DNA from 2 places in the Carnobacterium sp. AT7 genome. Region 2 is predicted to be linked to the other one. Evidence: predicted binding sites of a transcription regulator. Region 2 holds the regulator's gene; the other holds the start of a gene.
What was found. The regulator NrdR, encoded in region 2, represses ribonucleotide reductase genes. The targets are predictions, from matches to a motif close to ACACNATATATNGTGT.
Positions count from the first base shown of each region.

Region 1: nrdH (glutaredoxin-like protein NrdH) is a predicted target of NrdR. The motif match lies at 7,303-7,318, and genes of this name have one in related genera.

Region 1 is NZ_ABHH01000024.1:6-8,092, reverse strand. It holds gene CAT7_RS09010 (CDP-alcohol phosphatidyltransferase family protein) at 1-30, opposite strand, end outside; gene CAT7_RS09005 (lipoprotein) at 203-871, opposite strand; gene CAT7_RS09000 (hypothetical protein) at 930-2,087, opposite strand; gene CAT7_RS08995 (DUF975 family protein) at 2,376-3,284, opposite strand; gene nrdF (class 1b ribonucleoside-diphosphate reductase subunit beta) at 3,463-4,425, opposite strand; gene nrdE (class 1b ribonucleoside-diphosphate reductase subunit alpha) at 4,441-6,624, opposite strand; gene nrdI (class Ib ribonucleoside-diphosphate reductase assembly flavoprotein NrdI) at 6,611-6,976, opposite strand; gene nrdH (glutaredoxin-like protein NrdH) at 6,973-7,206, opposite strand; tRNA gene CAT7_RS08970 (tRNA-Arg) at 7,683-7,756, opposite strand; partial or broken gene CAT7_RS08965 (PH domain-containing protein) at 7,916-8,087, shown strand, end outside.
Region 2 is NZ_ABHH01000014.1:3,387-11,473, reverse strand. It holds gene murC (UDP-N-acetylmuramate--L-alanine ligase) at 1-797, shown strand, start outside; gene polA (DNA polymerase I) at 1,034-3,694, shown strand; gene mutM (DNA-formamidopyrimidine glycosylase) at 3,765-4,604, shown strand; gene coaE (dephospho-CoA kinase) at 4,618-5,217, shown strand; gene nrdR (transcriptional regulator NrdR) at 5,395-5,862, shown strand; gene CAT7_RS06700 (replication initiation and membrane attachment family protein) at 5,888-7,336, shown strand; gene dnaI (primosomal protein DnaI) at 7,339-8,087, shown strand, end outside.

The sequences.
Region 1 (8,087 bases), on a different contig from region 2:
AGTAAAAAAATCTCTTGCGGTAATCTTCAATGTGCATCACCTCTCAAATAAATTGACTTCTTACACTAATCCTACCATTTTTAGTGTATTTTTGATTCCATTAAGCCTTTTTTCAACCCATTTTTTTAACAAAAAAAACCATTGAATGCTGTATCTCTGCATTCAATGGTTTTGCCTTCTAGTTTAAATGACAATTGGGTTCTTATCTTTCATCAAAATCAAATTCATCAATAGTATAAATTAAATCTTCCATATTTGAAGTACTGAAGAAAGCTTCTTCATTTTCAGGTGGAATGTCCAGATAAATTGGCATTGCTGTGTCTGGTTCCAACACGCCAAAAGAGTCTTCTGTTAAACTATACTTTGATTTATCTAAAATTACATCGCCATTGACTGTGCTAAAACTAATTGTAATGTCAATATTCGTCATCGCCATATCCATTCTATTCACGATAATAAAAATAGCTTGCATAGCGCCTGTTTCACCTAAATACATTCCAGTAAAGTGAATGGCTACATCATTTTCTATTCCAAGTTCAGCTGTTTCAGACATTCTCATTTCTATTTCTTGTAATACTGAATCACTTTCTAACGTTAAACCTTGATCTAATTCCATCTTTTGAGGTACAAGAGGAATGGCCATATCTGTTGTGGTTTCACTTGTCTTATCTGAACTTGTCATGGACTCTTCTGTACCAAACATACTAGATTCAGAAGACATTTTTGAGCTCATTTCTGAACTCATCATTGTCTCACTTGATACAACTGTCGAACTTGATTCATTAGAAGATGTTTTTTCTTCTCCTCCTCCAATTAAATCACAACCTGCCAACACAACAACTGCTCCTAAAAGCGTTAATATTTTTTTCATTTTAATCACCCTTCCCCTTTTTTTCTAAACACAAACCCTTATTCTGAGCATTTTCCATTTAGTTTAGCTTTTCATATTTAAATTCATCAAGCCGGATAGCTGCATCATCTTTCATAATAGAAAAGAACAGATCTGTTTTTTCCTTTGGAACCGTCATCGTAAGAGGAAGAACTGCATTGGGTTCTAATGGACCAAATACTTCTTCTTCCAAAATAGAATACTTCTGATCCCATACCATTTCACCATTTTTATTGCCGTAACTCAATTTATACTGAATATTCTTCATTGCGATATCCGTTTTATTAATCACAAAAAAGTAAGCAAGTGTATTTGTATCATTCTCATCATATAACCCAGAGTACATCACTGTAACATCATTATCGAATCCCATATACGGACTGTCTAAGACTAGTTGCTTAAATTGAGCCATTAGAGGGTTGTTATCGAATGTTTGTCCTTTATCGGCATTTTGTTTAGGAATAACAAGCGACAAATTCGCTTCATTGGGTTCTGTTGCTGATTCATTAGTCGAATCTGGTTGTTCTAAACTAGTAGCAGTCGTATAATCAAAGCTTTCAATCTTTTCCACTACTTGATTTATATTTATTTCTTCTAAAAGAGGTTCTTTAGACGGATCGACCAATAAGTACAAAGGCATGACTGTATTTGGCTCTAATACACCAAAACTATCTGCGGCTAATTTAAAAGATTGTTTATCAAAAATCAATTCACTATCTGATTTTCCGAATGTATAAGTAAATTGAATATCTTCCATTGCAGTATCTGTTCGGTTAATAATAAAAAATATTCCTGCAAGATTTGGAGTTTCACCATAGGTTTCTCCGGTGTAAACAATCGTCACATCATTCTCATAACCCATATCAGGATTCTGTTTGACATACCTTTCCAACAACGCTAACGTTTCGTCTGTTTCAACGGTCAAACCTTTTTTTATTTCATCGGCTTGCGGAACTAACAGCAACTCTTCAAGATTTTCATTATCAGATGCTTTTTGTGTTGATGAAAACAGTTCGTTGTTCTCAATAACGCTTTCACTCTCAACTGACTCTTCTCCACTAGAATCAGTTGAACGTTTACTCGTTTCTTCGCTAGTAGACGACGATAAAAGTTCTTTAGTTAGTTTGTCTGATAAACCTCCAATATCACACCCGGCTAGTAAAAACACAAAAATGAGTAGAAATCCCAACTTTTTCATATTTCTCTACTCCCTTCTTAAGCCACTCTTAGCAGTAAGAAATAATCTTTTTCTAAAGAAACTTACCCTCCATTCATGATAGATTTTAAAACGAATAACTATACTTTTATAAGTACATCTTTGTACTGTTTTGTACTTAGATTAATTGTAGCGCATAACACAGTAATAACAAAAAGATATACACTACAAATCGTTATTTAATCTTTCGACTAAAAAAAGAGCTAAAACATCCTAAACGTGTTAACCACATTTGTTATGTTCTAGCTCTTTTTTTATTACTGGTTATTTTTAAAAGTCAGTATCATTTAACTGATTGCCTTCATACTCATCGTTATAAGGATTGTTACTTTCAGCGTAATCCGTTGGATGGGTAGGATCATAAGTATCCCCATCCGTTAGCGTACGATAGAAAATTTGTTGTGCTGTCGTACGATAAGGTTCAATGTAAAAAGAAATCACAATGACGAACAACACGATTGCTAAAAATAATAAAAGAAAGCCTATAATAAGAGCGATACTTTCAGTTGGACCAGCTTTTACACTGGCATCAATGGTCCGCATGCTTCCTAGCAGAATCAAAGAAAAAATAATAAAAGGTATGATATACCACCAAACAAATGAAAGTTGCAGTAGGAAATACTTCCATTTGTTTCCTTTCATCAGTTTGCGGCTTTGGTCTAATGCATCCATAATACTGATTGAAGGGTCATCTTTCATTAAGTTCAATGCTTGGCTGTAACTATAGCTTTTAATAATACCTGGTATAATCAATAATAGAGACCATAGTGTAATTAAAATAGACTTCACAATAATCAATCCCGTTGTTTTAAAGATGCGGTCTCGCTTAAATGTTTGAAACATGCCTTCGATAGACAACTTAGCACCATCTATCATATCTAACATATTCCAAGCATATCCTGCATACAATAGGCTTGAAATAAATCCTACAAGGATGCTGACGAGCGAAGTCTGTATGCTAGCTGTAACGGATGGTTCAGTCACAATTGCAGTCTCATTCATATTTCCTTGTATAACGGATTCGAACATCGTAAGAGAGCTACCTGTTCCTAAAATAGTTAGTATGATCTGACTGATTGACCCAGTTAAAACAGAAATAATAATTAAATTTAAAATAGCTACTTTCCAATTTCCTTTTAACATTTTTTTTGCCGTACGCTTTATTTCGCGTCTTTCCATTTGGTTCATCTCCTTTTTTAACTTAATCTTATCATAACTGAAACCAAAACGCCGCACAATTATAATCCCCCTGCTAATCGATTTTTCCATTTATATTTATAGTCGTTTTCATTTCGCAACTAACGAGTCACAAAAAAAAGAGTGATCGGCATTTAGCCAATCACTCTTTTTTAACCGTTTAAACGGTCCATTTTTCATAATCATCTGTTTCCATAGATTCAACCATTCCCAGTAAATAGCCATTTCCTACTTGTGAGAAAAAGTCATGATTAGATGTACCGGTAGAAATACCGTTCATAATAACAGGGTCTACATCATTGGCTGTATCTGGAAATAAAGGATCAAACCCTAGATTTTGCAAAGCTTTATTTGCATTGTATCTAAGAAAAACTTTAACCCTTTCAGTCCAACCAATTTCATCATATAAATATTCTGCGTATTTCACTTCATTTTGATACAATTTAAAAAGCAATTCGTACGTCCAATTCTTCATTTCTTCTTTTTCATTATCAGGCAATTGGTTATAAGCAATTTGAAATTTATATCCAATGTATGTGCCATGAACGGATTCATCGCGTAAAATCAATTTAATAATTTCAGCTACGTTTGGCAGTTTATTGTTTCCTAAATAGTGCAATGGAGCAAAAAATCCTGAGTAAAATAAAAAAGATTCTAGCATGACACTAGCCACTTTTCGTTGCAATTCAGTTCCATTTTGGTAAATGTCATTGATTGTTGAGGCTTTTATTTGCAACAAGTCATTTGTATTTGTCCATTGAAAAATTTCATCAATTTCAACTTTGCTATTTAACGTACTGAAAATCGCACTGTAACTTTTTGCATGCATAGATTCCATAAATTGGATATTATTGTACACGGCTTCTTCATGTTGTGTGCGAATAAAAGGCTTCAAAGCTTGGACACCATCTTGTGATTGGAGTGTATCTAATAGTGTTAAACCTCCAAAAACTTTTCCGACCATATCTTTTTCCGCTTTTGGCAGACGTGCCCAATCATCTAGGTCATTCGATACCGGGATACGTGTATCTGTCCAAAATTGTTCAACTAATTTTTCCCATGTCAGCTTGTCAATCATATCTTCAATGTTATTCCAGTTAATAGCTTTATAGTTCGTTGTCATTCTTGTTCTCTCCTTTTAAATGGTGCAGCTTTCGCAAGCATTTGAACCAATTTCTTCTGAATTTTCCGTAAACGTACGAACGTAGTAGATTGACTTCACACCTTTTTTCCAAGCGTAATGACGTAAAATATTTAAGTCACGTGTTGTTTGTTTGGTTGTGCGTCCATTTTTCCATTCATATAACCCTTCAGGAATTTCAGAACGTAAGAAGAGCGTTAAACTCATACCTTGATCAATGTGTTTTTGGGCTGCTGCATAAACATCAATCACTTGACGCATATCCATATCATAAGCTGACTTATAATAAGGCATTGTGTCATTTGATAAGAAAGGTGCAGGGTAGTAAGTTTTCCCCGTTTTCTTCTCTTGACGTTCTTCAATCAAACGTGTGATTGGATGCAAACTAGATGATGTTTCGTTTACGTAACTAATTGAACCTGTCGGCGCTACAGCTAAACGGTTCTGATGATATAAACCGTCACTCATTACCGCTTCTTTTAAAGCTGCCCAATCTTCTATAGTAGGTACTTGGATCCCATCAAACAAGTGTTGAACTTTTTCACTTGAAAAAACAAAATTTTCGTTGATGTACTTATCAAAATAAGTCCCATTCGCATATTTCGATTTTTCAAAATTATAAAAAGTCGTACCTCTTTCTTTCGCTACTTTATTACTAGAAACTAACGTATAATAATTTAACAATTTAAAATATACATCTGTAAATTCAACAGATTCTGGCGAACCGTAATGGATTTGATTCAAGGCTAAGAAAGTATGCAAACCCATAGCGCCTAATCCAATCGTGTGGTATCTGTCGTTTCCGTTTTTAATCGATGGAACGGCATCGATACTCGATTGATCGGTAACCATTGTTAATGCACGCACCATTGTATCAATCGATTGTCCAAAATTAGGGGATTTCATTAAATTTACAATATTAGTTGAACCAAGATTACAGCTAATATCCGTTCCTAAATGCTCATAAGTTTGGTCATTATTAATTAAAGATGGTTCTTGGATTTGTAAAATTTCACTACACAAGTTGCTCATTGTAATCGTCCCATAGACTGGGTTTTCACGATTAGCCGTATCAACGTTAATAATATAAGGGTAACCAGACTCTTGTTGCAATTTAGAAATTTCATTTTCTAATTCACGAGCACTAATTTTTGATTTACGTATTTCTTCATTGTTAACCATGTTATCGTATTCTTTAGTAATATCGATATACGCAAACGGTTCTCCATAGATACGTTCGACATCATATGGACTAAATAGATACATCTGCTCGTCGTGTGCTGCTAATTCATAGAATTTATCCGGCACAACTAGTCCAAGAGAAAGAGTTTTTACACGAATTTTTTCATCTGCATTCTCTTTTTTTGTTGAAAGAAACGAAACAATATCTGGATGGAAGACATTCAAATAAACAGCCCCTGCTCCATTACGTTGACCAAGTTGATTAGAATAACTGAAACTATCTTCTAATAATTTCATTACTGGAACAACTCCACTTGAAGCATTGTCGATTTTTTTGATTGGATCGCCAGAAGCTCGTAAATTCGATAAATTCACTCCTACTCCGCCTCCAATACGAGACAATTGCAATGCACTATTCACCACACGACCGATACTATTCATATCATCTGTTGCTTGAATCAAGAAACAAGAAACCAATTCTCCACGTCTTTTACGGCCAGCATTTAGAAATGTCGGAGTAGCTGGTTGGTACCGTTGATTCACAATTTCATCTGCAAGTCTGCTTGCCAGTTTAGTGTCTCCATCTGCTAAATACAAGGCATTAAAAACAATCCGGTCTTCATAGCGCTCTAAGAAACGTTCCCCATCATTCGTTTTCAAGGCATATTGAGTATAAAATTTAAAAGCAGACATAAATGAACGGAATCTAAATTTACGGCTATAAATATCATCAAATAAGGCACGCACAAATTCTCTATCGTACTTTAATAAAAATTCTTCTTCGATATAATCTTCTTCAATTAAATAATTCAACTTTTCATCTAATGTATAGAAGAAAACAGTGTTCGGATTTACATGTTCTAAAAAATAAGCTCGTACAGCTTCACGATCCTTGTTCAAAGGAATTTTCCCATCTACTGGTCTATTCAATTCATTATTTAACTTAAAATACGTAATTTCTTTTGGTTTTGATGCTAATTTAGGTTTATCCAATTTCATTCACCGCTTTCTTTAATTGTGCAACATCTTCATCATTACCTTGAAATTCGAAGGTATGTAATAGTGGTACATGATACTCGTTTGCTAAGTCTATTGCTGTAAAAGCGAAAAGTTTGCCAAAATTCAAATTACCACCACCTGCGACTCCTTTAAAATACGTTTTATTATCAGCCGTTTCAATAAAATCATTTAATATATCTGTTGCATCTTTATCATAGGTCGGGGTAATGATAATAAACGGTTCATTTAAAGCAAGATATGGATTCGTTGGTGTCAACTCCAGCGAATCCATATCTAATTTTTTAACAAACTTTCTTGTTTGGCCTGTTAAGCTGATGTAAACAACTTTCATACTAATTGATCAAGGAGATCAGGGCGAAAGCCATTAAATGCTTCTTGTCCTTCAACTGAAATAACCGGAACAGAGCTGAACCCAAGGTCCTTCACTTCATTTAATGCTTCTTCTGATTCAAAGATATCTTTCACTTCATAAGAGACACCTTTATCTTCTAAATATTTTTTAGTGAAGTTACATTGCATACAATTTGGTTTAGAGTAAACAATAATCGTTTTTTGAGCCATTATACATTCTCCTTTGAAAGTCTTTTTTAATCATCTTGCTTCTATTTCTTTATCTGTTATTCTACACTCATTCTTCCTTACTGGCAAATAAATAAACCACTATATATAGTGGTTTACCTATTGACATATTCATTTACTTCTATATATAGTGTTGTCAACAAAAGATTGTGAACAAATATACGTAGAGAAATGCGACGAGTATTTGTATTCAAAATCGGCTTAGTGTATTTTTCACATTTGAAAAAAATAAAAATTATTTTTTCTTTTTATTATTTTTTTTAATTCCATAAATAACGTACTATGTAAAATAATAGAATATTTTTACATTTTTTTGAATAAATCTTTACACTATTTTCAAGCTAATTAAAGGAGGACTTATTTAATTTTATTTTTATTCTTTTTTTCAAAAAATTTAAACAGTTAACGAAAAAAAGTTAGGAAAGCTTTATATCCAGCTTTCCTAACTTTTTAATTGATGTCTCAGGAGAGATTCGAACTCCCGACCGTCCGCTTAGAAGGCGGATGCTCTATCCAACTGAGCTACTGAGACATGTCCTAGCAACAAAATTAATTATATGCAATAATGAATAAAAAGTCAACACTTTTTGTTAATAAATTTCAAATTTAAGAAAGAACGTTATTTTAATCAGTTGTATTTAGTAACTATACCCTTTACAATAACGATTAAAGAATTTAAGGAGGTTTTAAAATGGGATTAATTGGTGGTCTTTTAGGAAACGCTGGGAATATCAGCGAGAACGAAGCTCGAAAAAAATTAGTGGGCGTTATTTTAGAAACCGAAACAATTGATTTAGCATTCAAGTTAGTCCGTGATTTAATTATCTTCACTGACAAACGATTAATCGTAATCGATAAACAAG
Region 2 (8,087 bases):
ACCCGGACTATTACAGCAGTATTGATGATGTCTTTAATGCATTCCAATCCATGGCAGTTCAAGTGAAAAAAGCTATAGTTGCTTGTGGAGATGATGAACAACTCCAAAAAATCCAAGCTAATGTACCGATTTTATATTATGGATTTGGAGATCATAATGATTTTCAAGCTAAAAATATGACTCGTTCAACAACGGGTTCTACTTTTGATGTCTATGTAAGAGACGAGTTTTATGGACATTTTGATATTCCTACATTCGGAAAACATAACATACTAAATGCGCTTAGTGTTATTGCAATTTGTCAATATGAAAACATTGATAAAGAAGGCGTTATGGAAAACTTAAAAACGTTTAAAGGCGTTAAACGCAGATTTACTGAAAAACAAATATTAGATATGGTCATTATAGATGATTATGCACATCATCCATCTGAAATTCGTGCAACTATTGATGCAGCTCGTCAAAAATATCCAGATAAAGAAATTATCGCTATTTTCCAACCACACACATTTACTCGTACAGTAGCATTATTGAGTGACTTTGCGGAATCGTTAAATTTAGCTGACTCTATTTATTTATGTGATATTTTTGGATCAGTACGCGAAAATCAAGGAGACATCACCATTCAAGATATGGCTGATAAAATTGATAATGGAGCGGTTGTGTTAAGTGAAGAGAATATGTCGCCGTTGTTGAACCATCATGATGCAGTCGCAATCTTTATGGGTGCTGGAGATGTTCAAAAATTTGAATTGGCTTATGAAACGTTGTTAAGTCAATCATCGCCAACGAAATAACAAAAAAATAGACAGGAGACGGTTGTTTAACAATCGTTTCCTGTCTATTTTTTTCTCATCATATTTTTGGTTTAAAAGTGCAAGCTGAAAAAGTTTCATTAGATGAAGAGCAAATTCGCTATCTACCTCTTTTTTTGTTAGAATAATAACGATAAGTACGGTCAGAAAAATGAATTTTAAAAATGAAAAGATGATTTGAAATAGAAATAAATGCAGTAACTAAAAGGAGATTTCTTATGAATGAGCGAAAAAAATTAGTATTGATTGACGGAAACAGTGTGGCTTACAGAGCTTTTTTTGCATTGCATTCACAATTAGAAAGAATGAAAAATAAAAACGGATTACACACGAACGCATTATATGGATTTCATAATATGATTGATAGTGTCTTAACAAAAGAAAATCCGAGCCATGTGTTGGTTGCTTTTGATGCTGGGAATACGACATTCCGGCATAGCTTTTTTGACGACTATAAAGCTGGACGTTCAAAAACACCCGGTGAATTTTCAGAACAAATGCCTTACTTGAGGGAACTACTGGATGGATTTGGTATTAAGCACTATGAACTAGAAAATTTTGAAGCAGATGATATTATTGGAACTCTTGCAACCCAAGTTGATCCAACTATTTATGATGTGGTCGTTATTTCTGGAGATCGAGATCTGACACAATTGGCAAAAGAGAATGTACGTGTGGATATTACCGTAAAAGGTGTCAGTGAGTTAAAAGAGTACACGCCTGAATCGATTCATGAGGAGATGGGCATTAGCCCATTGCAAATCATTGATATGAAAGGTTTAGCTGGAGATGCATCAGATAACATACCTGGAGTAACCAAGATTGGTGAAAAGACAGCCCTTAAATTATTAAAAGAATACGGCTCAGTCGAAGGAATCTATGAAAATATCGATTCATTGAAGAAAAGCAAGATGAAAGAAAATCTTATCAATGAAAAAGAAACGGCATTTTTAAGTAAAAAATTAGCAACGATTGATACCGATTCGCCTATAAAGGTTGGAATTGACGATCTAAATTTCTCAGGACCAAACATGGAAAAACTGATTGCTTTTTATAAAGAGATGGATTTCAATTCTCATTTGAGTAAATTGGATACTGCAGAATATGATGCTGAACAAAATAATCAAAAAGAAGAAATCTCGTATAATATAGTGACTGATATCACAGCAGATATGTTTAGGGATGATATGGCTCTTTACGTAGAATTGATGGGTGATAATTATCATACTTCTCCAATTATTTGTATTGGATGGGGCGATGATCAACAAATATACATTGCAGAACCTGAAGTAGTTTTTGCATCAGATGATTTTAAAAATTGGGCAAAAGAAAAAGAGACTAAAAAACAGGTATTTGATGCTAAAAGAACTTATGTTGCATTAAGAAGACAAAAAGTCGATATCACATCTATCAGTTTTGATATCTTATTGGCCTCTTATTTATTGAATACAAAGGACAATAGTAAGGATTTATCTGAAGTTGCTATGGAACATGACTATTACGATGTTTCTTCTGATGAAAGTGTGTATGGTAAAGGTGCAAAAATTGCTATTCCAGAAGATAAGAAAGTAACGTATGACCATGTTGCCAGAAAAATAAAAGCCATTCGTATTTTAAGCAAACAATTGAGTGATAACTTAGAGAAGAATGTACAAACTAAGTTGTTTGATGAAATGGAGTTGCCATTATCCATAGTTTTAGCTGAAATGGAACTCACTGGTGTAAAAGTAAATGACAAACGTTTGATGGAAATGAAAGAAGAGTTTGCTATTCGACTAAACGATATTGAACAACGGGTCTATGAATTAGCAGGTGAAAAATTTAATCTAAATTCACCAAAGCAATTAGGGGTTATTCTATTTGAAAAAATGGGGTATCCGGTTGTTAAAAAGACTAAAACCGGTTATTCAACAGCTGTAGATGTTTTAGAGCAATTAAAAGAGCAAGCGCCCATTGTAGAACATATTTTAGAGTATCGTCAAATCGCAAAAATTCAATCAACTTATATCGAAGGTTTGCTAAAAGTGATTGATAAAGAAACAGGCAAAATTCATACGCGGTATATGCAAACAATCGCTCAAACTGGTCGCTTAAGTTCTGTAGACCCCAATTTACAAAATATTCCTATTCGACTAGAAGAAGGTCGGAAAATTAGACAGGCTTTTGTTCCAAGCCATGAAGGCTGGAAAATTTTCGCATCAGATTATTCGCAAATTGAGTTGCGCGTATTGGGACATGTTTCAAATGATAAATTGCTCAAAGAAGCGTTTATTGAAGGTCAAGACATCCATTCAAGCACAGCTATGCGAGTCTTTGGTATTTCTTCACCAGAGGAAGTTTCTTCTGAGATGCGACGTAGAGCTAAAGCCGTTAACTTTGGAATTGTTTATGGCATAAGTGATTATGGTCTATCTCAAAATTTAGGAATTAGTCGTAAAGAAGCGCAACGGTTTATTGACACGTATTTTGAAAAATATCCAGGTGTAAAAACGTATATGGAAGATATCGTGAGAGAGGCAAAAGATAAAGGGTTTGTTGAAACACTTTTCCACCGCCGCCGCTATTTACCAGAAATTAATTCTCGAAATTTCAATTTGCGTTCATTTGCTGAAAGAACAGCAATCAATACTCCTATCCAAGGTAGTGCTGCGGATATTATAAAAATTGCGATGATTAAAATGGATGAAAGATTAAAAGAATCAAAATTGAAAGCGACCATGTTATTACAGGTCCATGATGAATTGATTTTTGAAGCTCCAGAAGAAGAAATAGAAGAATTGAAAGCCTTAGTAGTTGAGGTTATGGAAGGAGCAGTAGAATTGTCTGTTCCGTTAAAAGTCGATAGTAACAGTGGTAAAAGCTGGTACGAAGCAAAATAATAAGGAAGTGTGTCTGCTGTGTTCATTAATAGCAGAGACGCTTTCTTTCATATAGAAAGGAAGTAGAACTTTGCCGGAATTGCCTGAAGTTGAAACTGTTAGAAAAGGATTGGAAAAACTTGTATTAGGAGCAACGATAAAATCTGTTGATGTATATTGGGATCGTATTATAGCCGGTTCCATCGAAAGCACTGAATTTAAGCAGCTTTTAATTGGAGAAAAAATTACAGGGTTTGATCGACGTGGCAAATACATTGTCTTTCATTTTAAGAACTGGGCGCTAGTTTCGCACTTGCGTATGGAAGGTAAATATGAAGTCGAAGAATCAACAGTTCCTCTCAAAAAACACACGCATGTTGTTTTCCATCTAGCGGATGGGAGAGATCTGCGTTATTTAGATGTACGAAAATTTGGTAGAATGACACTGGTGCCTTTAGGGGAAGAGTACAGTATGACTGGAATAAGACTGCTTGGTCCTGAGCCGACTAAAGAGGCATTTGATGAAACAACTTTTTTTAATACATTGCTTACAAAAAAAAGAGCAATTAAACCACTTTTACTAGATCAAAAGATTGTAGCTGGTTTGGGGAATATCTATGTAGATGAGGCCCTTTTTGCGGCTAAAATCCATCCATTACGAATGGCCAACAGCTTGAAAAAACAGGAAGTTTCGCAGTTACATGAGGCAATCATTAAGGTGCTTGGTGATGCAGTTAAAGCGGGAGGAACGACTATTCGTACTTATCAAAATGCGTTGGGAGAAGCAGGGAAATTTCAAGTGAAGTTATCTGTCTATGGTAAAAAAGGGATTCCCTGTATTCGCTGTGGCACACCAATAGAAAAAATAAAGGTTGCACAAAGAGGAACCCATTTCTGTCCTCATTGTCAATTGTTAACGTCTGTTCAGTAAAAGGAGGAAGGAAATGACCATAGTTTTAGGATTAACAGGGAGTATTTCAACCGGTAAGTCAACGGTAAGTAAGCTATTTAAAGAACTGGGTTATCCGGTAGTAGATGCCGACATTGGTGCAAGAGAAGTAGTACAGCCAGGAACGGATGGATTAAATCAAATAAAAGAAACGTTTGGAAAGCAAGTTATTCTAGATGATGGCACATTGAATCGTGCTGCGCTGGGAGAAATTGTATTTAATAATGAGAAAAAAAGAGAGCTACTGAACGGTATTTTGTCTGAACACATACATCAATGGGTAGTATCTAAAAAGAACGACTATTTAAAGCAAAATCCTGCGATCCTTGTATTGGATATTCCGCTATTATTTGAATCGGGTTATGAAAAAGAGGTTGATCAAATTATGGTGGTAGCTACATCAGAGGAAGTTCAGCTAGAGCGATTAATGGAGAGAGATGGGATAAAAAGAGAAGAAGCTTTGAAAAAAATCAATGCCCAATGGTCTATTTCAAAAAAAATCCCTCTTGGAAATAGTATTATTGATAATAATGGAACGCTCACGAATACAAAAAAACAAGTCCTTGAATGGATAAACAAACTAAACGTTAATTAGAGTCTAGTAGTAGGACAAAGCGAACAATCCTTTAAGGTTTGTTCGCTTTTGTACTTAAGTGAGAAACACCTTATTTTAAGCGGTTTTATCTCTGGTTGTTGTATGGTATAATAGAGTAAATAATTGCGTAAAAAAATAGTTTAGATACTTATGACACTTAAGATAGGAATGATAAACATGCAATGTCCACGCTGTCAAAATAATGGTTCTAAAGTTGTTGATAGTCGTCCAGCAGATGATGGACGTGCTATTCGTAGAAGAAGAGAATGTGAAGCTTGTAGTTTTCGCTTTACTACATTTGAGCGAGTAGAAAAAACGCCACTATTAGTCATTAAAAAAAATGGTACCAGAGAAGAATTCAATCGCGAGAAAATTTTAAGAGGGCTAATACGGTCTTGTGAAAAAAGGCCTGTAGCAATGGAACAAGTTGAGAAAATTGTCGGAGACGTAGAAAATCAAATCAGAGGATTGGGCGAAAATGAAATAGCCTCAGCGATCATTGGGGAATACATTATGGAGAAATTAGCTGATATCGATGAAGTTGCTTATATCCGTTTTGCTAGTGTCTATCGCCAATTTAAAGATATGAGTGTCTTTTTGACAGAACTACAAGAATTTGAAAGAAAAAAAGCTGAAAAAAATTAGTTGAAACAGAAAGGTGTGAGTCATTTTGGGGTATCCTTGGAAAAATTTAAGTCCTAAAGATGGTTTTATTGTAAAACAACAAGCTTTACTTTCTGATATCGATCAAAAAATTCTCACTTTTTTGTATCAACCCCTAATTGGGACTGCAGCTTACAGCTTATATATGACATTGTGGACTGAGATTGAAGAAGAGGCCTATTGGAGTGAAGGGATCTTACATTCGGAACTGCTGGCCTTGCTGAATATCGGTATTCCTGAGTTGTATCAAGCCAGAATTAAGTTAGAAGCAATTGGATTGCTTAAAACTTATATCCAAACAGGTTCGACCAAATTAACAATCTATGAATTGCAAGCTCCCCAAGCAAGTGATGTCTTTTTTAAAGATGATTTATTGAGCTTATTATTATTAGAAAAAGTTGGAGAACGAAAATTCAGAAAATTGAGAAATCGATTTGTGATAGAAAGCATCGATAAGAAAAAATTTCAAGAAGTCACAAAGTCGTTTTTAGATGTTTTTCAATTTGATGCTGAATTATTGAAAAGAGAAAAAGATCTCTTGAAAGAACCGGTTTCATATATTGGCAAAACGAGTTCTTCAAAACCAAAAATCGATTCCAAAACATTTGATTTGAAGTTTTTTTATACAGGTTTGAACCAACAGTACATTAATCGTTCTTCAATTACTAAAGAGGTTGAAGAAGCTATCCTTGTATTGCATACGTTATATGGACTAGATGAATTAGCCATGCAACAATTTGTGTTGAATGCTTCTGATATTGAAACAGGACAAATTGATGAAAAAAAATTAAAAAAGTTAGCTTATGATGATTATCATAATAAAAACCAACAGAATATTTCATTAAAAGATGTTGTTGAAAAAGATATCCAAGTTGATGCCAATCAACAAAAAATGCGTGATAATGAACTAACTCAAAGAGGTTTAACAATAGAGGATATTGCGGTCATTGAAGTGAGTGAGCAAATAAGTCCGATTGATTTTATGAATTCTATTAAAGATCAAAAAGGTGGTTTTGTCACAAAACCAGAAGAGTGGACTTTAGAAGAAATTGTAAAAAAAGCCAATTTACCAACTGCAGTTATTAATATTTTGATTCATTATATTTTAGTGGTGAAAAACAATCCCACACTGGATCAAAAATTAGCTTATAAAATCGCTAACGATTGGGCACAAGAAAAAGTAGTGGCTCCTGAAGAAGCCATCCAAAAAGTCAAAAAAATGTATTTAGAAAATGCTGAAAAAAGACAACAACAAGAAAATCGCACTAAAACCTATGCACAAAACAGGAACAACGGCAATTATAGTAAGCAAGTGACCACCAGAAAAGAAACACTTCCTGAGTGGGCTAAAGCAGAAAATAAGCAAGCTGAAGAAAAACCGATGAGCGAAAATGAGAAACAAGCGTTTATGGAGCGATTGAAACGAATTCAAAATTTTGGTAAAGAAGGTGAATAATAATGGAGGACATTGGTGAAAGTCTGACCCGTATGATTAAAGAGCGAAACCTGAGTCATAAATACGAGGAATTAATACAGGAAGTATTAGATGATCCAGATGTAACGCAATTTATTGCAGATAATCGCCAGAAATTGGATGATGAAGCAATTGTTAGAAGTTATGCTAAATTGTACGAATACGTTCAAGAAAAAAAGAAATTTCATTTAAATCAAGGAATGATGGCTCCAGGTTACCATCCTAAATTGGTTTTAAACTACCATTATATTGATGTAACTTATGTACCATCAGCTGAACTAATAGCTAAACAAAAAGAATTAGAAATAAAAAATCGGATTTATTCGATGGACATGCCAAAAGACGTTAGAAATGCTAAATTAGCCAATTTTGAATTGACTGATGAACGAAGATTAGCTATTTCAGAAGTATACGACTTCATTGATGCATATCTATCTAATCCTAAAGCTTTCCATAAAGGGTTATATTTGCAAGGATCATTTGGTGTCGGTAAAACTTATTTGTTAGGAGCTTTAGCTCATGAACTAGCAAAAAATGGCTTTCCTTCTACATTAATGCATCTTCCGTCATTTTCAGTTGAAATGAAACAGTCTATCGGTAAAAATACTACCGGTGAAAAATTGGATTTTGTAAAAAAAGCGCCCATATTAATGTTAGATGACATTGGTGCTGATTCAATGTCCAGTTGGATACGTGATGACGTTCTTGGAGTTATTTTGCAGTACCGTATGCA